Regions from separate parts of the Nocardiopsis sp. NPDC007018 genome, predicted to be linked through region 1. Evidence: riboswitches for the same ligand, from Rfam matches in the RefSeq annotation. Region 1 holds a riboswitch; the other holds the start of a gene.
The links. A riboswitch is a leader RNA that binds a small molecule or an ion and turns the genes downstream of it on or off. The one in region 1 is predicted to bind S-adenosylmethionine.
Positions count from the first base shown of each region.

Region 2: another riboswitch for S-adenosylmethionine. It lies ahead of thrC (threonine synthase); the one in region 1 lies ahead of ABZ635_RS01490 (aminotransferase class V-fold PLP-dependent enzyme).

Region 1 is NZ_JBEYHA010000002.1:94,934-106,483, forward strand. It holds gene ABZ635_RS01475 (primosomal protein N') at 54-2,132, shown strand; gene ABZ635_RS01480 (DinB family protein) at 2,363-2,932, opposite strand; gene ABZ635_RS01485 (SAM-dependent methyltransferase) at 2,923-3,597, opposite strand; gene ABZ635_RS01490 (aminotransferase class V-fold PLP-dependent enzyme) at 3,887-5,269, opposite strand; SAM riboswitch class IV at 5,330-5,444, opposite strand; gene ABZ635_RS01495 (DUF3870 domain-containing protein) at 5,662-6,072, shown strand; gene ABZ635_RS01500 (CoA transferase) at 6,079-7,359, shown strand; gene ABZ635_RS01505 (acyl-CoA dehydrogenase family protein) at 7,419-8,612, shown strand; gene ABZ635_RS01510 (nitroreductase/quinone reductase family protein) at 8,692-9,159, shown strand; gene ABZ635_RS01515 (GNAT family N-acetyltransferase) at 9,226-10,143, opposite strand; gene ABZ635_RS01520 (bifunctional (p)ppGpp synthetase/guanosine-3',5'-bis(diphosphate) 3'-pyrophosphohydrolase) at 10,253-11,550, opposite strand, start outside.
Region 2 is NZ_JBEYHA010000001.1:194,411-205,960, reverse strand. It holds gene ABZ635_RS01020 (ABC transporter permease) at 122-937, opposite strand; gene ABZ635_RS01015 (ATP-binding cassette domain-containing protein) at 934-1,905, opposite strand; gene ABZ635_RS01010 (PadR family transcriptional regulator) at 2,047-2,640, opposite strand; gene ABZ635_RS01005 (ubiquitin-like small modifier protein 1) at 2,749-3,027, opposite strand; gene thrC (threonine synthase) at 3,092-4,351, opposite strand; SAM riboswitch class I at 4,365-4,505, opposite strand; gene ABZ635_RS00995 (trehalose-6-phosphate synthase) at 4,793-6,241, shown strand; gene ABZ635_RS00990 (GrpB family protein) at 6,488-7,093, opposite strand; gene ABZ635_RS00985 (class I SAM-dependent methyltransferase) at 7,207-7,998, opposite strand; gene ABZ635_RS00980 (S8 family serine peptidase) at 8,230-9,450, opposite strand; gene ABZ635_RS00975 (DUF3263 domain-containing protein) at 9,726-10,010, shown strand; gene otsB (trehalose-phosphatase) at 10,162-11,007, shown strand; gene ABZ635_RS00965 (serine hydrolase domain-containing protein) at 10,976-11,550, opposite strand, start outside.

The DNA.
Region 1 (11,550 bases):
GCTCCCGAGCGGGAACGGCGGTGTTGTCGGCGGCTTCTGGTAAACCAAGGGTGATGACTGCACAGCCCGGCCCACCCGACGACGGCCTCTTCGACGTGTCGGAGCTGCTGGACCCCAAGGCGCTCGCCAAGGCCCGGGCCCAGGAGGCCGCCCGGCCCGAGGCGCGGCGGCCCGCCGGGAGCCTGTCGGTGGCGCGCGTCATCGTCGACACCCCGCTGCCCCACCTGGACCGCTACTTCGACTACCGGGTGTCCGCCGACCAGGACGCGCAGGCCGTCGCGGGCTGCCGGGTGAAGGTGTGGTTCCACGGGCGCCTGCTGTCGGGGCTGATCGCCGAGCGGGTGGAGACGTCCGACTTCGGCGGCCAGCTGTTGTACCTGGACTCGGTGGTCTCCGCCGAGCCGGTGCTCTCCCCCGAGGTCCTGGAACTCGCCCGGGCCGTGGCCGACCGCTACGCGGGCACCCTCAACGAGGTCGCCAAGCTGGCGATACCGCCGCGCAGGATCAGGGTGGAACGAGAGGAGCCGCCGGAGCCGCCCGACCCCCCGGAGCGGGAGGACGCCGACACGGGCCCCGGCCCCTGGGCGCACTATCCGGACGGGCCGGGGTTCGTGGCCGCCCTGCGCGAGGGGCGTGCGGCCCGCGCGGTCTGGAACGCCCTGCCCGGGCCGGGGTGGGACGACGCGATCGCCGTGGCGGCCGAGGCCGCGCTGGACGCCGGTCGCGGCACCGTGATCGTGCTCCCCAACAGCCGCGACGTGCGGGCCGTGGACGCCGCGCTGACCCGCCGCCTGGGTGAGGGGCGCCACGCCGCCCTGCCCGCCGACCTGGGCCCCACGCCGCGCTACCGGCGCTGGCTCTCGGTGCTGCACGGGCGGACCCGGGTGGTGGTGGGCTCGCGTCTGGCCCTGCTGGCTCCCGTGCGCGACCTGGGGCTGGTGGTGCTGTGGGATGACGGCGACGACGTCCATGTGGACCAGAGCGCGCCCTATCCGCACGCCCGCACCGTCCTGGCGATGCGCGCGCACATGTCGGGAGCCGGGGCGCTCTTCGGCGGACACACCCGCTCCACCGACACCCAGCTGCTGGTGGAGTCGGGCTGGGCGCAGCCGCTCGTGGCCGACCGGGCGACGCTGCGCGGGCGGGCTCCGGTGATCCGGCCCGCCGGGGACGACCACGAGCTGGCCCGGGACGAGGCCGCGCGCACCGCGCGGTTGCCGAGCCTGGCGCTCAAGGCGGCGCGCGAGGGCGCCCGCGAGGGTCCGGTGCTGTTCCAGGTACCGCGCCGGGGCTATCTCAACGCCCTGGCCTGCGCCGGCTGCCGTGAACCGGCGCGCTGCGAGGCCTGTCGCGGGCCGCTGGCGATCCGTGACGCGCACGCCGTCCCCTCGTGCGGGTGGTGCGGTCGGGTGGCCGGACGGTGGACCTGCTCCGAGTGCGGCTCGCCCCGTATGCGCGCCGTGGTGGTCGGCGATCGCAGGACCGCCGAGGAGCTGGGCCGGGCCTTCCCCTCACTGACCGTGCGCACCTCCGGTCGGGACGAGGTCCTGGCCCAGGTGCCGAACAAGCCGTCGCTGGTGGTGTCCACCCCGGGTGCCGAGCCGGTGGTTCCGGACGGCGGATACGCCGCGGCCGTGTTGTTGGACGGCTGGGCGCTGCTCAACCGTCCCGACCTGCGCGCCTCTGAGGAGGCGCTACGCCGCTGGCTGAACGCCGCCGCGCTCGTGCGGCCGGGCGGCACCGTGGTGGTGGCGGCCGACGCGTCCGTGCCGGTGGTGCAGTCGCTCGTGCGCTGGGACCCGGCCGGGTTCGCCGAGCGCGAGCTCGCGGAGCGGCGCGGGCTGGGGTTTCCCCCGGCGGTGTCGATGGCCTCGATCACCGGCGCCCCGGAGCACGTGCGGGAGCTGCTGGACCAGATCCGGTTGCCGGAGTCCGCCGAGGTACTGGGACCGGTTCCGGTGGACACGCGGACCGGCGACGACGGCGGGGTGACCGAGCGGGCGCTGCTGCGGGTGCCGCGCGGCGCGGTGGGCGAGCTGTCCCGGGCGCTGAAGGCGGCCGCGTCAGCGCGCAGCGCGCGCCGGGACGAGCACCTGGTGCAGGTGCGGGTGGACCCGCTACAGGTGCTCTAGGGTGTGTTTTGTGGATGCTTTCGCCTTCTGGCGGCGGAGCCGCCAGCTCCGCGAGCGGCCGCCAGGCCATCTCTCGCAAGACGATGAGCGACGGTCAGCCCGGGTTTGGCTGTCCGAGCTTCATCGGCGCAGCGAGAGGCAGCCTGGCACCGTGAGAACACCGCGCCGCCAGGCGTCCCTTGAGGGTGGTGGAGGGCGACGGGCGGGCGGAATGATCCACACAACAGGCCCTAGGTGACCGGCGCGGGCCCGGTGTCGGGCGCCTGCCCGTAGCGGGCTCGGTAGAGGTCGCGCAGGAGGGCGACCTCGGCACCGTGGTGGATGAACTCGCGGTTGAGGTGCAGCAGGAGCACGACCAGGGGGAAGTCGGCCCACTGGGGCGCCTCCGCCCCGCCCACGGGCGCGGCCAGCGCGTCGTCGTCGAGCTCCTGGACGTGCGCGACCCACGTGAGGTAGGCCCTGCGCAGACGCTGTCGGGCCTCGGCCGCGGTGGAGGGCCAGTCGATGGTGTCGCGGTTGGCGGTGCGGTCGCCGAAGTGCCAGTTGATCCGGGCCTCCAGCACGTCCACCACGATGTGCCCCAGGCGCCAGGCGATGGTGGTGACCGGCGGCGGATCGGGCTCGGGGTAGGAGCCGTCCGGGGCGTGGCGGCCGTCCGGCAGCTGGCGCACGGTCCAGCAGTCCGGGACCGGCTCCCAGTGGAACTCGGCGTCGGTCAGCCCCTCCAGCCGGGGCCACAGGGAGAAGTCCCAGTAGAACTGTATCTGGGCCAGGATCTCGGCGTTCCAGTTCAGCGCCATCGCGGCTGTCCCCCTCCTCGCCCGGGCACGCGGCCCAGCCCGCCCAGGGTCCCGCACCCGGGGTCGGACACGTCATCATCCGGGTAGGGCCACCAGGTGAGGTCGGCGACCCCCGGTTCGACCGGGAGGAAGGGGGCGAAGGCGCGTTCGGCGACGACGCGGGGGGCCGTGGAGGTGAGGGCGACGTATCCGCCGCCGCGCATCATCGAGTGCAGGGTGTCCAGGCCCCTGGGCGGGTCCTGTTCGGTGTGAGGTCGGGTCATCAGCACGGCGACCGGCTGGTCGAAGTCGACCAGGCCGCTGCCGTGCAGGCGCCGGAGCGCGGCGTCGGCCCCGCCGGTGGTCTCCCCTGCCAGGACGGCGCTGTTGCGCGCGGGGGCGGCCAGGACACCGGCGGTCCCGGTCGGGGCCAGGTGGACGACGGTGGCGTCGGCGTGGGCACCGCGGACCCGTTCGGCGGTACCGGGCACCGGACACCCCCAGTCGACGAACTGGCGTACGCGGGCGTCGGCGCAGAGGTAGTCGACGACGCGGCCGAGGAAGGCCTGGTGGAGACGGACCCGTTCCGTCTCGGCGGGGTCGGGCGGTGGGCAGCCGCGCGCGCCGAGGCTGACCACCCGGGAGGGCTGCTCGGGCACGCGCGGGGGCTCGGTGGTTCGGAACACGGCCGTGAGGGGCCCTGCCTTGGGTCCTCGGACGTCCGTCACGATCACGCTCCCCCAGCCGGTTCGCTCGCGGGAGGCGGGACGCGGTGCCGGTGCGGACCGGTCGGGTCCGGCGACGGCGCGCCCCACCGTCAGGGCCCGATAGTACCGCCTGAGAACGTGATCCCCGGCACACCCCGGCGTGAAATGTGGCCTAGTGCGTCGTATGTGGGTTCATGCGTCGCATGGCCCCTTGGGTACGAGGTCCCGAAACGCCTCATTCGCGACACACCGGACACGGGCGGCCGCGTCAGAGGACGTTGCGGGGGTCCGGAACGGGGGCGAGTCGGCCGTCGCAGTCGGCGTACTCCCAGCGCGGGCCCCGCGCCACGAGGTCGGCGACCGCCCCGACCAGCCGGTCCACGTGCTCCTCGGTGGTGCCCACGCCCAGGCTCGCGCGCACGGCCTGGTCGTGGCCCTCGGGGAGCAGGTGGGTGGTGAGCGGGTGGGCGCAGAAGAGGCCGTCGCGTACCCCGATCCCGTACTCGGCCGACAGCGCCGCCGCCAGCAGGTCGGCGGGCAGTCCGTCGACCACGAACGACACGATGCCGACCCGGGGGTGCTCGGCGTCCCACAGGGACAGCTCGTGCACGCCCGCGATCTCGTCCAGCCCCGCGCGCAGCCTCTCCAGCAGGGCCGCCTCCCGGATGTGCTGGAGGGAAAGCGCCTCGGTCGTGAAGGTGTCGCAGGCCGCCGCCAGGGCCACGGCCCCCAGCACGTTGGGGCTGCCCGCCTCGTGCCGGGCGGGCAGGTCGTTCCACTTCACGTCGTGCTCGGTCACCCGGCGGGTCGCTCCCCCGCCCGCGAGGTAGGGCGCGGCCTCGCCCAACCAGTCGGCGCGACCCGCGAGCACGCCCGAGCCGAAGGGCGCGTAGAGCTTGTGTCCGGACAGCGCCACGTAGTCGGCACCGGTTCCGGAGAGGCTGAAGGGCAGGTGCGGCACGTACTGGGCGGCGTCCACGACCACACGGGCCCCCTCGGCGTGGGCCGCCTCGACCAGTTCCTCCACCGGCCAGATCTCGCCGGTGACGTTGGAGGCGGCGGTGACGCACAGCAGCCGGGGACCCTCGGGGGCCGCGGCGAGCGCGGCTCGGGCCGAGGTGACGGCGGCCTCGGGCGAGGCGGGAAGCGGCAGCCGGACCACCTCGCCCGCGCGCGACGCCGGGTGCTCCCAGGGGAGCAGGCTCGCGTGGTGCTCGGAGGCGAAGACCACCACGGTGCAGCCCTCGGGGACGGCGCGGGCCAGCAGGTTGACCGCGTCGGTGGTACCGCGCACGAACACGACGGCGTCGGCGGAACCGTGCTCGTCGGCCTCGGTGCGCACGCCCAGGAACCGGGAGACGCTGCGGCGGGCCCGCTCGTAGGCGTCGGTGCTCACCTGCGAGTGGTGTCCGGCGCCCCGGTGGACGCTGGCGTAGTACGGCAGGGCGGTGGCGAGCGCCTCGGCGACGCTGGTCAGGCAGGGGGCGCTGGCGGCGTAGTCGAAGTTGGCGTAGTCGACGCGCTCACCGGTGACCAGGGGGACCCCGTCCTGCGCGGCGACGATCGAGCAGCCGGTGCGGGCCTCGGCGCCCGCCGCGCGAGCGGCGGAACGGCTGGAGCGGGTGGAGTCGAACGGGATGACGGTGGTCATGGGGCACCTCTTCGTGGGTCGGGGGACCCACGGGGTGGCCGATGACGGCCGCTCCTCAGGGGTCCGCGCTTGTCTGACACGGTCGTGTCGGGACCTGGTCCTCACCCGGGGCACCCCACCGCGGAAGGAGGGTTGCCGACCAGCTAGCCGGGGCTTGTCGCTGGTACTCGTGACCTGTGCCGAAATGTAACACAGGGTTCCCGAGGCGCGCATCCGCGTGTCCGTGTGCTCTGGACCACCCCCGCCTTGACACCGGAGGTCCCGGCTGGGCCATACTGATCGAGAACTGCCCTCACGTCGCGGGTGTCCGGTTTCCCCCGGCCGCCCTTCAGACGCGAGACTCCAGTCCGTTGGAGTTTTCGCGTGCCCGCAGACAAGAGGTGCATCTTCCGTTGTACGGCGACGACCGTGTTCAGCAGCTTCTCCGCAACCCCAGGGTTGTGCTCATCTCCGGCTACGCCCGTCTTCCCGACTCGGTGGCGAGCCACTCCCAGTACCAGCGGCTCGGTGTCGTGCTCGCGGTGGACTCCGCGGACGGCCGGATCGTGGCCGCGGACACCACCCTGCTGACCGACCTGGCCCGGGACTTCTTCCGCGCCCTGGTCGAGGGCGCCTCGGTGACCGAGGACATCGCGGAGATCGTCCGGCGGGTCCAGACGCGCTACGCGGGCCAGTCCGGCGCCGCGCTCACCACCGCACTGCGCCGCTGCCTGGAGACCTACTACCAGCTCCGGGACGGCGACCAGCTGCCCGGCGGCTCCGTGGAACCGGACGGCACCGTCCGTCCCGACGGCGAGGAGTGACCCCCCATGAACGAGAACGGCCCCCAGCCCGCCCCCGGCTCCGGGGAGGGCGCGCCGCTCCCCCTTGCCGGGGTACGCGTCGCCGACCTGTCCCGGGTACTCGCCGGGCCCTACGCCACCATGCTCCTCGCGGACATGGGCGCGGAGGTGGTCAAGGTGGAGCAGCCCGGCCGCGGCGACGACACCCGCTCCTGGGGCCCTCCCTACGCGGAACCCACCGAGGAGCACCGTGCGGACCACTCCCCCGGTGAGGCCGCCTACTTCCTGTCCGTGAACCGGAACAAGCGCAGCCTGGCCGTGGACCTGAAGGACCCCGAGGGCCTGACCGCCGTCCGGGAGCTGTGCGCGGCCTCGGACGTGGTCATCCAGAACTTCCGGCCCGGGGTGATCGACCGGCTGGGTCTGGGCTACGAGCGGATCAGCACCCTCAACCCGGCGGTCGTGTACTGCTCGGTGAGCGGGTTCGGGCCCGAGCACGAGCCCTCGACCCGACCGGGCTTCGACATCGTCGTGCAGGCGGAGAGCGGGCTGATGGCGACCACCGGCCCCGCCGACGGTCCGGCCAGCAAGGTGGGGGTGGCGCTCACCGACGTCCTGACCGGCCTCAACGCCGCCGTGGGCATCCTCGGCGCGCTCATGAGGGCCCGGCAGACCGGTCGGGGCGAGAACATCAGCGTCTCACTGGTGAACTCGACGCTGTCCAGCCTGGTCAACCTCGCCCAGCAGGCGCTGGTGACCGGCACCGAACCGGCGCGGGTCGGCAACGCTCACACGACCATCGTCCCCTACCAGGTGTTCCCGACCCGGGACGCGGAGGTGGTGATCGCCGCCGGGAACGACGCCCTGTACCAGCGCCTGTGCACCGCTCTCGACCGCCCCGACCTGGGGCGGGACCCCAGGTACGCCACCAACCCGCAACGGGTGGCGCACCGCGACGAACTGGTCGGGGAGCTGTCGGCCACCCTGCGGGAGCGGCCCGCCGAACACTGGATGGGAGTCCTGGTCGAGGCCGGGGTCCCCGCCGGGCGGGTCCGGGGCGTGCTGGACGCCCTGCGCACCGCCGACGCCAGGGGCGACGACGTCCTGCGCACGGTGGAGCACCCCACCGCGGGCCCCCTGGAACAGGTGCGGGCGGGCTTCCGGATGGAACGCACTCCCGTCCCCATGACCGCCCCTCCTCTGCTCGGGCAGCACTCCACGCAGGTCCTGGCCGAACTCGGCCTGGACCCGGACCACGTCACGGCGCTGCTCGCACGCGGCGCCGTCCAGCAGACCGACGTCGGCTGAGCCGGGCCCGCGCCCCGGCACCGACCCCGTACACACAGCACCACGAAGGGACACCCACCATGAGCGACTCCCAGCGCAAGGCCGCCGCCCCCGACCCCCTCGACTTCCTGGCGGTGGACGCCGAACTCTCCGACACCGAGCGCGACATCCGCGACGCCGTCCGGGAGTTCTCCTCCCGGGAACTCCTGCCGCAGGTCGCCGACTGGTTCGAGGCCGGGACCCTGCCCGACCCGCGCGGCCTGGCCAAGGCCTTCGGCGACCTGGGCGTGCTCGGTATGCACCTGGACGGGTACGGGTGCGGCGGGTCCAGCGCGGTCGCCTACGGCCTGGCCTGCCGGGAGCTGGAGGCGGTGGACTCGGGTCTGCGCAGCTTCGTGTCCGTGCAGGGCTCGCTGGCCATGGCCGCGATCCACAAGTTCGGTTCGGAGGAGCAGAAGAACGAGTGGCTGCCGAGGATGGCGGCCGGTGACGCCATCGGCTGCTTCGGCCTGACCGAGCCCGACTCCGGGTCCGACCCGGGCTCCATGCGCACCCGGGCCCGCCGCGACGGCTCCGACTGGGTCCTGAACGGCACCAAGATGTGGATCACCAACGGTTCGGTCGCCGACGTCGCCGTGGTGTGGGCCGCCACCGACGACGGCATCCGCGGCTTCGTGGTGCCCACCGACACCCCCGGGTTCTCGGCCAACGTCATCCACAAGAAGCTGTCGCTGCGCGCCTCGATCACCTCCGAGCTGGTCCTGGAGGACGTGCGCCTGCCCACCGACGCCGTCATGCCCGGGTCCCGGGGGCTCGGCTCTCCGCTGTCCTGTCTGAACGAGGCCCGCTACGGGATCGTGTGGGGCGTGGCGGGCGCGGCCCGCGCCTGCTACGAGGCGTCCCTGGACTACGCGCGCACGCGTGAGCAGTTCGGCAGGCCGATCGGCGGGTTCCAGCTCACCCAGCGCAAGCTCGCCGACATGGTCGTGGACGTCAACCACGCCGGGATGACGGCGCTGCGGATCGGACGGCTCAAGGACGAGGGGAACTGCCACCACAACCACGTGAGCTTCGGCAAGTTCGCCAACGTCGCGGCGGCCCAGCGGGTGGCGCGGACGGCGCGCGGCATCCACGGTGCGAACGGGATCACCCTGGAGTACCCCGTGATGCGGCACATGGTGAACCTGGAGACGGTGGCCACCTACGAGGGCACCGAGGAGATCCACGCGCTGAGCATCGGTCAGTCCGTGACCGGCGTCTCGGCGTTCCGCTAGGACGGGCCGGTTCGCCCGGGTGCCATCGGCGGCCGGCAACCCTCACAATGGGAACATCCGAACGAGGGAGTTGCCGAAGATGGTGAACGAACCGACGAAGCGGTTCGAGATGACGAAACTGCGGCGCACCGCCAACGCCTTCGTCAGCGGGTTCGTCAAGTACGGGGCCTGCCCGCCCGAGCTGCACCTGCTCACCACGCGTGGGCGCACCTCCGGCTTCCTGCGCACCATCCCGCTCATCGTCCTGGACAGTGAGAGCGGCCGCTACCTGGTCTCCCCGTACGGGGAGGTCGACTGGGTGCGCAACCTCCGCAAGGACGGTTTCGCGACCCTGCGCCAGGGCGGCTGGATCGAGCTGGTGAGCGTGGTGGAGCTGGGCCCGGGCGAGGCGGCGCCGGTGCTCAAGGAGTACCTGGACCACCCGCGTTCCGCGGTGGTGGGACCGTATTTCGACGCCCCTCCGGAGGCGCCGGAGGAGGCGTTCGAGGCCGAGGCCGACCGGCACCCGGTCTTTCGGATCGTGCGGTCCACGACGATCCGGCTGTAGCCCCGCGCCGGTGAGGCGCACGGAGCCCCGGTTCCCCTGGTCGGGGGGCCGGGGCTCCGTCGCGGGTCAGCGCGCGGGGCGGGTCAGGGCCGTGCCCCGGTCGGCCACCGCGTAGCCGACGGTGGCGTAGGTCCGGGCCGGGGTGGGGTAGGACTCGTTGGGGGTGGTGTTGATGTAGACCCGGTCCCCGCCGCGCCTGGCGGTCAGGGCGCACGCGGTGAGGGCGAGCGCGACGGCCAGGCCCCGGCGCCGGTGCGCGGGCACCACCCCGAGGGGTTCGATCTCCGAGCAGCGGTTCTCGGCGTCCCACCACACCACGCAGCAGGCGGCCAGAGAACCGTCCGGGGCCTCCACGACCAGGTCGAGTTCGGGGTCGTACAGCAGGGAGGCGCGGGTGTTGTCGTAGCGTTCGCGGCTGAACCGGCTGTTCAGCGCGGGGTCGAACTCGCGTCCGGGCCAGGGCAGGTCGGAGGGCTTCCAGGCGGCGCGGTGGCACTCCACCCGGGCGTCCTCCTCGCCCTCGCGCACGGGGCGGATCAGGTAGCCGTCGGGCAGGCGGATCTCCTCCTCTGTGGCGGCGCGGCCCATCCACTCGCCGAAGACGTTGGCGTCGCCAAGGGTGAACCCGGCGGCCTCGGCCAGGTCGCGGAGCACGGGGTCGCCCTCGAACACCAGGAGCTCCAGGGCGGCGTCGCCGGTCCGCTCCAGGACGCGCTCCAGCAGGGCGGCCCCGGCGCCGGGGTCGTCGGAGGCGCCCACGAGCGAGATCGTCGCCAGGCGCTGAAGGACGTTGGGGCCCTCGACGACGGCCCAACCGGCCAGAGCGCCGTCGCGTTCGGCCACGATGGTGTTGTCGGCGGTGAAGTCCTCGATGGCCAGCTTCCAGCCGAGCCCGCCCGGGTGCGGGGCCGCGGGCCACAGGCGCCGGGCCAGCTCCTCCAGGGGACGCGCGTCCCGGGACAGGAACGGGCGGATGTCGAGCATGATGGGGGGCTGCCTTCCGTCGGTGCGGTGCCAGGCGCACACGCTAGCGCCGGGAACCGCACCGCATCCACCGGTTTTCGGGCCCGGTCGGCCCGCTCGGGGAGGCCGGTCAGTTGCGGACGCGGAAGACGTCGTAGACCCCGTCCACTCCGCGCACCGCGCGCAGCACGCTGCCCAGGTGGGTGGGGTCGGCCATCTCGAAGGTGAAGCGGCTCTGCGCCACCCGGTCCCGGCTGGTCTGCACCGTCGCGGACAGGATGTTGACGTGCTGGTCGGAGAGCACCCGGGTGATGTCGGACAGCAGCCGGGAGCGGTCCAGGGCCTCCACGTGCAGCGCCACCAGGAACATGGAGTCCTCGGTGGGACGCCACTCCACGTCCACCATGCGCTCGCGGTCCAGGCTGGCGGCGTTGACGCAGTCAGCGCGGTGCACCGAGACCCCGTTGCCCCGGGTCACGAACCCGACGATCTCGTCGCCGGGCACCGGCGTACAACACTTGGACAGCCGGGCCCACACATCGGCGTCGCCCCCGGCCACCACCACGCCGGGGTTGCCCGCCCGCTGGCGGGTGCCGCCCGCGCGGGTCGGCAGCGACGACTCCGCCAGGTCCTCGGTGTGGCTGTCCAGCCCGCCCATCGACTCCACGAGCTTGCCGACCACGCTCTGGGCGCTGACCTGGCGCTCGCCCACCGCCGCGTACAGCGAGTCGACGTCCGGATACCTCAGGTCGCGGGCGAGGGCGATGATGGCCTCGCCGTTGAACAGGCGTTTGACCGGCAGCTCCTGCTTGCGCATGAACTTGGCGATCTCGTCCTTGCCCTGCTCGATCGCGGCCTCGCGGCGCTCCTTGGTGAACCAGTGCCGGATCTTGTTGCGGGCGCGGGCGCTCTTGACGAAGTTGAGCCAGTCGCGGCTGGGCCCGGCGTCGGGGTCCTTGGAGGTGAGGATCTCCACGGTCTCGCCGTTGTGCAGCTCGTTCTCCAGCGGCACGAGGCGGCCGTTGATCCGGGCGCCCACGGTGCGGTGGCCGACCTCGGTGTGCACGGCGTACGCGAAGTCGACGGCCGTGGCCCCCTGCGGAAGCGAGATGACGTCGCCGCCGGGGGTGAAGACGAACACCTCCTGCACGGACAGGTCGAAGCGCAGCGACTCCAGGAACTCGCCCGGGTCCTTGGTCTCCTGCTGCCAGTCGATGAGCTGGCGCAGCCACTGCATGTCGGTGCTGCCCTTGGACCTGGCCTCGGTCCCGGCCGAGTTGCGGTCCTCCTTGTACTTCCAGTGCGCGGCGATGCCGTACTCGGCGCGGCGGTGCATGGCCCGGGTGCGGATCTGGAGTTCGACCGGGTTGCCGGAGGGGCCGATGACCGTCGTGTGCAGCGACTGGTACATGTTGAACTTGGGCATCG
Region 2 (11,550 bases), on a different contig from region 1:
ACACTGACCAGGCGAAACATCCCCCGACGTGCGGGTTTGAGCGCTCGGCGAACAGAGGACGGACCCCCGGAGGAACCGGTGGCCGGGCGGTCACCGGCCCGGTGACCAGGGGTCCGCCCGTTCAGCCGTTGAGGCGGCGCATCGAGCGTGCGCCCACGGCCAACGCTACGCACGCCAGTCCGAGCGCCATCGCCCAACCGAGCAGGACCGTGCCGTCCCACGGACCGCCGTCGAAGAGCACCCGGGCGGCGTCCACCACATGCGCCACCGGGTTGAACCGCGACAGCGTGTACAGCCACCCCGGGGCCAGCTCCATCGGCAGGAGCAGACCCGAGAGGAGCATGAGGGGCACCATCACGGTCTGGACGATCGGGGCGAACACGTAGGTGTGCTTGGCGACCATCGCGGCCAGGTACGACAGTGTGGCCAGCCCGATCCCCAGCACGGCGAGCAGGGCGAATCCCGCGAGTGCGCCGGGCACGGTGGTTCGGAATCCGAACGGCAGCACCAGCACGAGGATGAGCGCCATCTGGACCAGCATGGTCGCGAGATCGCCCAGGACCCGGCCGAGCAGGAGCGCCACCCGGCTGACCGGGGTGACCAGCATCCGCTCGAATTCACCCGAGGACAGCTCCGGCAACAGGCCGAACCCGGCGAACCCGGCGGTGAAGAGGGCCAGCATCACCAACAGGCCGGGCACGAACCACTGCCACGGGTTCTCGCCCTCGGCCCCCGCCAACCCGGTGAGCAGTGGCGCGAACAGCACCAGGTACAGCAGTGGCTGGAGCATTCCGAAGACGATCATGAACGGCCGCCCCAGGACGGGTCGCGCCTGGCGCGCGAGGACGGTCCCGGTGTCGCGCAGCACCCCCGCGAATCCTCCGGCCGCCCGTGTCGGCGCATCGGGCACGGTCGCGGTCCGGTCGACGGCGGTCACTGGTCCTCCTCGCGCAGACTGCGGCCGGTCAGGGTCAGGAACACGTCGTCCAGGGTGGGCCGCTGCACCTGGACGGCACGCACGTCGAGGCCCGCGGCGTCGAGGGCGCGCAGCAGTTCGGGGAGCACCGCGTCTCCGTGTTCCACCCTGAACCGCACCTCGTGCTGGGCCCCGGGTCCGTCATGGACCCCGGCGTCGCCGTTCGGGGCGATCCGCTCGGCCACGCCCACGGCCGCGCGGGCCTGGTCCTCGTCGGCGAGGGCGAGCCCGACCAGGTCGCCGGAGACGCGCCCCTTGAGTTCCTCCGGCGTGCCGTCGGCGATCACGCGGCCGTGGTCGATGACCAGGACCCGTTCTGCCGCGGAGTCGGCCTCGTCCAGGTAGTGGGTGGTGAGCACGATCGTCGTGCCGAACTCCGCGCGCAGCCGTGCGACGTGTTCCCACAGGTTGGCCCGGCTGTGGGGGTCCAGACCCGCGGAGGGTTCGTCCAGGAAGAGCAGATCTGGGTGGTGGACCAGGCCCATGGCGATGTCGAGTCGGCGCCGTTGACCGCCGGAGAGGTTGGCGACCTCGCGCTCGGCGGCGGGGGTGAGGTCGAGCATCTCCAGCAGGGCGTCCGATCGACGTCCCGCGGCGCGGCGGTCCAGGCCGTACAGGAGGCCCTGGGTGCGGAGGTCGTCGCGGACCCGCTGGTCCTCCCCGGCGCCGTGGCCCTGCCCGACGAACCCGATCCGGCGGCGCACCTCGGCGGGTTCGGCGCGCACGTCGCGCCCGGCGACGGTGGCGCTCCCGGACGTGGGTTCGAGAAGCGTGGTGAGCATGCGCAGGGTGGTGGATTTACCCGCGCCGTTGGGTCCGAGGAGCGCGACGGCCTCGCCCTCGGCCACCTCGATGTCGACGCCGCGCACGGCTTCGACGGTCTCCTTGCCGATCCGGAAGTGCCGGGTCAGCTCCTGTGTGCGGATCATCGATCCCTCCGTATTAAAACTTGAATACGGGGACATGATGCACCACCCCGAAGGGATGTTCAAGTTTGAATACATGGGCGTGGGTCCCAGAAGGGGACCCGGTGCGGGGCAGCGCCGCAGCGGGCAGGGGTCTCGGGCAGCTCAGACCGGGAGCGGTCCCAGCCGCCGGGGACCGTCGTCGGGTCCGTCGTCGGCCATGACGTACCTCCCCGCCTCAAGGGAGGAGATCAGCTGCCGGGTCCATGCCGTGCCCGAGTCGAGCGAGTACGACCAGAACCGGAACAGCTCGCGCACGTGTGGGGGCTTGCCCCACTCGGAGTCGGGCAGGTCCATCGACGCGCGCAGCTCGGCCTCGTCCTCCTCCAACCGTGCCAACCTCTGCCGCAACAGGCCGATCGCCTCAGCGCGGGTCAGCGCGATCATCAGGGTGACACCGGCGCACAGCAGGGCCTCGTCCTCGGTCGAACTCAGCGCCTTGCGCAGGAGCCGGTGGAACTCGGCCTCACCGTCCTCGGTGACCTCGTAGGAGGTCCGGCCGGACGCCTCCCCCTCGGCCACGAACTCACGGAGCTTGCCCTGTTCGGAGAGTTTGCGCAGAGCGTGGTAGAGGGACCCCCACTTCACGTTGGCCCACTCCTCGACACCCCACCCCATGAGTTCACGGCCCACCCGGTACCCGTGCGCCCGCCCGTGAATGCGCACCACACCGAGCACCAACAACCGCGTCGCCGACATCGCCACCCTCATCCCCGGAAGAGTCCTCCTCCCAGGTTACGAGGGGACGGGCACACGGACGGGGCGGGCGCCCTCCGGCGCCCGCCCCGTCCGTGTGGTGCCTCGGGGTCAGCAGCCCCCGGCGACGGCCGGGATGATCGAGATCTGCTGGCCGTCCCGGACCTCGGTCTGGAGGCCCTGGTCGAAGCGGACGTCCTCGTCACCGACGTAGACGTTGACGAAGCGGCGGACCTTGCCGTTGTCGTCGAGCACGCGGGCGCGGATGCCCGGGTGGTTGGCCTCCAGGTCGTCGAGGACCTCGGCCAGGGTGCCGCCCTCGGCGGTCACCTCCGACACGTCGTTGGTGTAGGTGCGCAGGATGGTTGGCACGCGGACGCTGACGCTCATGGTGTTCGTACTCCTGGGACGTGGGTGCTGCGCGGGGTGGTGGGTGCGGGCGCGAGCCCGGGGATCAGGCCAGGCCCTCGGCCTTGAAGGCCTCCAGGGACGGCTTGATCGTGGCGGTGACGCCCGAGTCGACGGCGTTGAGGGTCTTGAGCCCGTCACCCGTGTTGACGATGACCGTCTCCGCCTCGGGGTCGAGCGTGCCCTCGCGCACCAGCTTGCGCAGGACTCCGGTGGTCACGCCGCCTGCGGTCTCCGCGAAGATGCCCTCCGTGCGGGCCAGCAGCTTGATGGCGTCGACGATCTCGTCGTCGCCGACGTGCTCGATCGAACCGCCGGTGCGGGTGGCGATGTCCAGCACGTACGGGCCGTCGGCGGGGTTGCCGATCGCCAGCGACTTGGCGATCGTGTCCGGCTTGACCGGCTGGATGACGTCGTGCCCCTCGGCCCACGCGCGGGCGACCGGCGAGCAACCGGTGGCCTGCGCCCCGAACACCTTGTACGGGCGGTCCTCGACCAGGCCGACCCGGATCAGCTCCTGGAAGCCCTTGTCGATCTTGGTGAGCTGGGAGCCGGACGCGATCGGGATGACGATCTGCTCGGGCAGGCGCCAGCCGAGCTGCTCGGCGATCTCGTAGGCCAGCGTCTTGGAGCCCTCGGCGTAGTAGGGCCGCAGGTTGACGTTGGTGAAGCCCCAGCTCTCCCCGGCCTCGTCGCCGATGAGCTCGGAGCAGAAGCGGTTGACGTCGTCGTAGTTGCCGTCGATGGCCACGACCTTCCCGCCGTACACGGCGGCCATCACGACCTTGCCCTCCTCCAGACCGGCGGGGATGAACACGCACGAGTCGAACCCGGCGCGCGCGGCGGCGGCGCCCACCGCACCGGCGAGGTTGCCGGTGGAGGAGCACGAGAGCGTGGTGAAGCCGAAGGTGCGGGCGGCCTCGACGGCGATCGCGACGACCCGGTCCTTGAAGGAGTGCGTGGGGTTGGCCGAGTCGTCCTTGACGTACAGGGAGCGCAGGCCGAGTTCGGCGGCGAGGCGGTCGGCCCTGACGAGGGGGGTGAGGCCGGGGTTCATGTTGGGCAGGTCGGCCACGTTGTCGGGGACCGGGAGGAGGGAGCGGTAGCGCCAGATGTTCTTGGGGCCGCTCTCGATCTGCTCGCGGGTGACGGTCCCGAAGTCGTAGGCGATCTCCAGGGGGCCGAAGCAGAACTGGCAGGCGAAGATCGGCGAGAGTTCGTAGCGCTCCCCGCACTCCCGACAGGACAGCGCGGTTCCCGGGCCGAAGGCGCGGACGGAGGTGGGTTCGGCGGCGGCAATCGCCATGGCGAGGCGTCTCCCCTCATCTTTCCTGGTGGCCACCTTGACCCCAGGCCGGAGTTGGCACCTGTCTCGACGGGTCGCGGTGATCGCGGTTCCACATGTCGAGATGGTTGCCGGGGCTTCGCAGGGCCGGTCCCTCCACCCCTCTGGATGAGCAATATGAAGTTGTGGCGGTTCTCCTTCGAGAACGCACCGTCACTGTAACCGAGGATGCGACCCGTTTTCCACGCCGGGTGATCCGGATTACACAACTTCTCCCACATGGTGAGACGGAAGTGTCCGCCAGGGGCGGGAAGCCGGTGCGTTCCGGGGGTGCGAACGGCGGCTCCTCCACGGGTGTGACGGTGTCCACCGTTGCCCCCGAGGGGGTTTGGGGTCACCGGCTCCAGGCGAGACCTAGGGGGAGCGTGAACCACGACCCATCCTTCGTCGAGAGGACGACCAGTGGACAAGGCCGAGATCCTCATCGCCTCCAACAGGGGGCCGGTCTCCTTCTCCACCGCCGACGACGGCTCCCTGGAGCACCGTCGGGGCGGGGGCGGCCTGGTCTCGGGAATGATCTCCGTGGCCTCCGAGATCGACGGGCTCTGGGTGTGCGCCGCCCTGTCCGACGCCGACCGCCGGGCGGCCGCCGAGGCACCCGGGGCCCGACTGGACCGCGCGCACGACCTCGACGGCATGCGCGTCCACATGCTGGAACTCCCTGAGACAACCTTCTCCGGCGCCTACACCGGGGTGGCCAACTCGACCCTGTGGTTCGTGCAGCACCTGCTCTACGACACCCCGAACTCGCCCTCCTTCGGCTCGGAGTTCCGACGCCTGTGGGAGGACTACACCGCCTACAACAACGCCTTCGCCGAGGCCCTCGTGGGCGGCGCCGCCGAGAACGCGCGCGTAGCCGTGCAGGACTACCACCTGGCGCTGGTGCCGCGCATCCTGCGGGCACGCCGCCCCGACCTGCGCATCGCGCACTTCTCGCACACGCCCTGGGCCCCGCCGGAGTACTTCCGCATGCTGCCCGACCAGGTGGCCCGGGAACTGCTGGAGGGGATGCTCGGCGCCGACCGGCTGGGGTTCCACAGCCCGCGGTGGGCGAACGCGTTCCTGCGCTGCTGCGCCGAGGTCCTGCGCGCCGACGTCGACCTCGAACGGGGCACCGTGGAGCACGGCGGCCGGGTCGTCCAGGTGGGCGTGCACGCGCTGGGCGCCGACGAGACCGGCCTGCGGGAGAGCGCGTCCGATCCCGCCGTGGCCGACCGCAGGCGGACTCTGGGCGAGGCGGTGGGCGACACCCGGCTCATCGTCCGGGTCGACCGCACCGAGCTCTCCAAGAACATCGTGCGCGGGTTGGAGGCGTACCGTGAGCTGCTCACGGCGCACCCGGAGTGGCGCGGCCGCGTCACCCACCTGGCCTTCGCCTACCCCAGCCGGGGCGACGTACCCGAGTACCGGGAGTACACCGACGCGGTGCTGCGGACCGCGAGGGAGATCAACGAGGAGTTCGCGACGCCGGAGTGGACCCCGCTGGTGCTGGAGGTCAACGACGACTACCCGCGATCGCTGGCGTCGTTCCAGATCGCGGACGTGCTCCTGGTGAACCCGATCCGGGACGGCATGAACCTGGTCGCCAAGGAGGGCCCGGTCCTGTCCGAGCGGGACTCGGTCCTGGTGCTCTCACGTGAGGCGGGCGCGGCGGACGAGCTGGGTGCGGACGCCCTGCTGGTCAACCCCTACGACACGGTGGAGACCGCGGAGGCGCTGCACCGGGCGCTGTCGATGCCCGCTCCGGAACGCAAGGAGCGCCGGGAGCGGCTGGCCGAGGCGGCCGTGGCGCTGCCTCCGCGCCGGTGGTTCCAGGAGCAGCTGCGGTCCCTGCGCGTGGGCGGCGCCTGAGCAGGCGGGGACGCCGGGGGCACCCGTGCCCGGGACGGGACGACGCGCCCTGACGGAACCGGGCCGGGCCCCGAAGCGGATCGGTGCCCGGCACCGCCCCGGTGGGTTCAGGACCGGTCGGGCGGTGGTCATCGGTCAGGACGTGGTCGCGGGGGACGGGCCGCCGGTCGGCGCGCCGTGTCCACGCCGTCCGGCGGTGTCGGGTCGGCACCGCCGGGGCTCACGCGGGCGCGCCCGGGGCGGGTCTCAGCCCTGGCCCGGGGTTCGCGCGCGCCATGCCTCGGCCTCGGCCAGGAGCTCCGTGACGATGTCGGACTTGGCGTCGGCGTAGTCCTGGATGCGCTTCCAGGTGCGCTCGGACAGCTCGCGTTTGACGGCGGTGTAGCGTTCGCGCGCCCCGGCGTCCGCCGCGAGGTAGTCGCGGAAGAGCCGCATCCGGTCGACCTCCTCGCACCCCGCGCCGAACACGTGGAGGTTGAGGTTGACGTTGGGCCCCTTGAGCACCCGGTGCTCGAACCAGTCGGGTTCCGCGATGACCAGCGCGTACCCGACCCTCTCCAGGTCGGGGAGGTAGGCGGACTCGTCGGCGGAGTCGGCGACCGTCATGACCAGGTCCACGCACGGTTTGGCGGCCAGGCCGGGCACCGAGGTGGAGCCGACGTGTTCCAGGGTCAGTACGCGGTCGCCGAGGGCTCCCCGGATGCGGGACTCCTCCTGGCGGAACAGGTAGGGCCACTTCGGGTCGGGGTCGGAGAGGCGCACGCGACCGTTGACCAGATTGCGTGCCATCGGGTCGGACACGACCCGCTTATCTCCTCGGGAGGGCAGAGAGGGCGTTTCGAGGGGCGACATTCCACAAAGCCTTGTCTCCCGTCGCACCCGCGTCAAGGCTTTCCGCGTGCCTTACATATGCACGCGCATTCGTGCGTCACCGAACGTCGGAACGCCCTGACCGAACGCGACGGTCACACCGCGCTGGGCCCGTCCGGAGTGGAGACCACCAGGACGAGTGAGCCCTCCCATTCGGGGAGTTCGCGGAGGTGTCCGTGGCGCGCGTCCCACGTGCCGTCGCGCAGGTCGCGGGTGAGGTGCTCGTGGAAGCGGGCGTGCGCGTCCTCGTCGACGAAGCTCCAGGCGGAGCAGGCCTGGCGGGCACCGGGGTCGAGCAACAGCTCGGGGCGTCCGTAGTAGGCCTCGTTGAACCCGTCCGAGCAGTCGAGCGGGATCGGCACGCGGGTGACCGTGGTCGTCCCGCCCAGCCCCTCCGCGAGGGCCGACGGCGCCGGGTAGCGCCGGGCCTCGGTGTCCAGGACCTCGGGGCAGTAGTCGTACAGCCAGAAGTCGCGCACCAGGGCCGGATCGCAGGTCAGCACCGCCACGGGCCCGGTGGTGACCCGGCGGACCTCGGCGAGTCCGCGGGCCGTGTCGGACCACTGGTGGACGCTGAAGGTGGTCATGGCGGCGTCGAAGGAGCCGTCGGGGAAGGGAAGCGACTCCGCGGTGCCGTCGACCGCCGGGGCCAGGTGCGCGGGGCGTCTGGCGCGCATGCTGGACGAGGGCTCCACCGGCGTGACGTCAAGGGCGGAGGGTTCGTAGGACCCGGCCCCGGCACCGACGTTGAGCACCGTCCGGGCACCGCCCAGGGCCGCGTGCACCAGCGCGGCGATCCTCGGTTCCGGTTGACGGTGGTCCGTGTACGTGCGGGAGATGACCCCGTAGTCCGCGTCGCCCGCGCTACCGTCGTGTGTTCGGACCATGGTGGCTCCCGCCGTCGAGGTGTGTGCCGAGTCAGGGTGTGTACCGGAACGAGGCGCCCGCCGACCCGGGGACTCGACTCGAGTCCCCCGGGGGGCGGGGTGGTTCCGCACGCACCCTAACCAACGAGAAGCCGTGGCGTCACGGGACTTTCGCCCGGTCTGCCACGGCCCTCCCCCACGGGTCCGGCGCCTCACCACGGGGCCGCGACGGCCCGGCGGAGGTCTCGACGGCTACGTCTTGCGGCGGCGCCCGCCCTTCTTCCTCCGGGAGGGGCGCTCCTCCGCCTTGGCCTGTTCGGCCCGCTCGGCCGCGAGGCGCTGGTCCTCCTCGCGCCGTTCGGCCTCCACCCCGTAGGGGTCCTTGGTGCTCCGGCGCACCCACAGCACCAGCAGGATGACGATCAGCGCCAGTACCACGCCGACGAGCGCGAACCACATCCACACCGGGACGGTCGGTGAGTCGTCCTGCACCAGGTCGTCGTCGACGAGCGGAATGTCCTGGGCCTCGCCGGAGGCCTGTTCGACGGCGGCGGGCAGGTAGAGGGAGGACAGTCCCTCGGTCCCCTGCTGCGCCCCCTCCACCAGCGCGGCGCGGAGCTGCTCGGAGCCGAGCTGCGGGTACTCGGAGTTGAGCAGGGCCGCCGCGCCCGCGGCCACCGCCGCCGCGTAGGGCGTTCCGGTCACGTCGACCTGGCCCATGTCGGGCCCGGCGGTGGACAGCTCCGCGCCGGGCGCGAGGAGCCCGATCGCCGAGGCGGGCGGGGAGTCGGGCAGGAGCGTCCCCTCCTCGGTCACACCGCCCACCGCGAGGACGTTGGGGTCGTCCTCGCCGCCCGCCGGGGCGACGACCAGGGTGCCGCTGCGGGTGGCCGACGCGGTGGCGGCCTGGAGGTCCTCGTCCTGGTCGACCTCGGTGGGCAGCAGGACGACCTGTGCCCCCTGCTCGACGGCGTAGCCGATGACGTCGGCGAGGTCGGCGGAGTCGGCGGCCGCCGCGGTGGCGTCGGCGCCGGGTGACTCCGTTCCCGCCGTGGCGTCGGCGTCCCCGGTGTCGGCCGAGCCGGAACCCGAGGAGTCGGTGCCGGTGGGCAGGACCAGCAGACGCGCCGCCGGGGCCACGCCCAGTACACCGCCGTCCGCGTCCATGCCGTGCCCGTGCCCGACGGCCAGGGCCCCCATGGCCGTGCCCAGGTCGGTGTCGCCGCCGTTGCCCCCGAACTCGGTGTCGACCACCAGGTTGTCCCTGAGGTCGGGGTGTTCCTCGTCGACGGAGACCCCCGGGAGGGCCACGGTGACGCCCTGCCCCTGGCTGGTCTCCCAGGCTTCCTGGGCCCCGATGGAGGCCAGGCTCCACTGGTCCGGTCGGAAGTCGGGGACGTCGTCGGCGGCGGCTGGAACCGCCGTCAGTCCCAGTACGGCGAGCGCCGCGCAGGCCCCCGCCGTGGCGCTCACAACGTGGCGCTGGTGTGTCCTGCTACGGCTGTTGCCCCCGAGCACGTCTGGCTCCCTCGAACGTTGCGGTCGGTGCTGCGCCGGGCCCTCCCCGGACCCTCGCGATTCTGTCATGTGCACAGGATTCAGGCTTGGACAAGTGGCCTGGGGGGTAGGAGACGTAACTGTATCCCTGGTGCCAGTCCTGGGTCTTCCGCTCCTCATCCGGCATGTCGAGTCGCTAGCATGAGTCGCGCCGATCCGGACAAACCAATTACCCGTCCAGGGGGTGTCCCATGCCGAATATCGGTCCGTCCGACGACGGTCAGTCGGCCCTCGCCGAGCGCGAACAGCGCATCCTCGCCTTCGAACGCCAGTGGTGGAAGTTCGAGGGCTCCAAGGAACAGGCGATCCGAGACGAGTTCGGGTTCTCCGCGACCCGTTACTACCAGCTCCTCAACGGTCTGGTGGAGCGCCCCGAGGCGCTCGCCTTCGACCCGATGACCGTCAAACGCCTGCGCCGCCTGCGCGCCGACCGCAGACGCCAACGCAACGCCCGGCAGTTGGGCATCCATCTCTAGTGCGCACCGCCGGGCCGCGCGCGAGGGTCGCGGAGCCGCCCCCTCGGGTGGGACACGCCCGGAACGGGTAGACGAGGAGTCGACGTCACCGGGAGCGCACGCGCCCGGTGCCACCACGGAGCACCGCACCCGACAGTGACAAGGTCCCCGCATGCCCTCGTCCCCAGCAGACGGTCCGACCGCGCCGACCACCGAGTCGGGGCGCGCCGCGCTCGACGCCCTGGTCCGCGCCCCCTCCCGGGCGCTGGCCGCCTTCGACTTCGACGGAACCCTGGCGCCCATCGTCGCCGACCCCCGTGACTCCGCCCCGCAACCCGGGATCGTGGCCGCCCTGACGGCCCTGGCCTCCCGGTTGGGCACCGTCGCGGTGGTCACCGGTCGTCCCGCCGCCACCGCCGTACGGCTCGGCGGGTTGGACGAGGTGCCCGGGATCGTCGTGCTCGGCCACTACGGCGCGGAGCGCTGGTCGGACGGCCGGGTGCTGGCCGCCGATCCTCCGCCCGGTGTCGCCCTGGTCAGGGCCGAGCTCCCCTCCCTGGTGGAGTCCTCCGGCGCCCCGGAGGGCACCTGGATCGAGGACAAGGGGCGGTCGCTGGCCGTGCACACGCGCCGCGCGGCCGACCCCGACGCGGCCCTGGACCTGTTGGCCGCTCCGCTCGCGGCGCTGGCCGAGCGCGCGGGTCTCAGGGTGGAGCCCGGGCGCAGGGTGATCGAGCTCCGTCCACAGGGTGTGGACAAGGGTGGGGCCCTCACCTCCCTGGTGGAGGAGAGGGCGGCCCGGAGCGTCCTCTACGCCGGCGACGACCTCGGCGACCTGCCCGCCTTCGCCGCCGTGGCCGACCTTCGCGCGCGCGGGGTCCCCGGACTCACCGTGTGCTCCTCCTCCGACGAGGTGACCGAGGTCGCCGACCGCGCCGACCTCGTCGTCGAAGGGCCCGAAGGCCTGGTCGCGCTGCTCGACCACCTCACGGAGACGATTCGTGGGCTTGGGGCGTGAGCGCCGAGCGCGCGGCCGAACGCAGGTCCACCAGACCGGTCCGGTCGCGCCCGTAGTGCACCGCGTTGGTCAGCACACCCACGTAGCGCCCGCTCTGCGGGTGCAGGAACAGGCTCGTCCCGGTGAACCCGTTGTGGTAGACCACGCCCTCCGGGGTGACCAACCAAGCCAGCCCCCGCGACAACCGCGCCCCCGCGTCGACCTGAGGTGACCAGCTCTCCCGTACGAACGACGCGGGGATCGCCCCGGACTCGCCGTCGTGCAACCGCAGCATCTCCCGGGCGAAGGCGCCCAGGTCGATCGCGGTGCTGAACACCCCCGCGTGCCCGGCGACACCGCCCATCAGGGCCGCGGCCTCGTCGTGCACCACACCCCACGCGGGGGCCGCCCCGACGAGCCTGCGCTCGGTCGGCGCCACCTCCGGGGACCTCCCCAGCGGACCGTAGGCCGTGGAGCGCAGGCCGAGATCGGTCCACAGGTCGTCGGCGAGCCGGTCCAGGCTGGCGCCGTACAGGCGTTCCAGGAGCAGGCCGAGCAGGATGA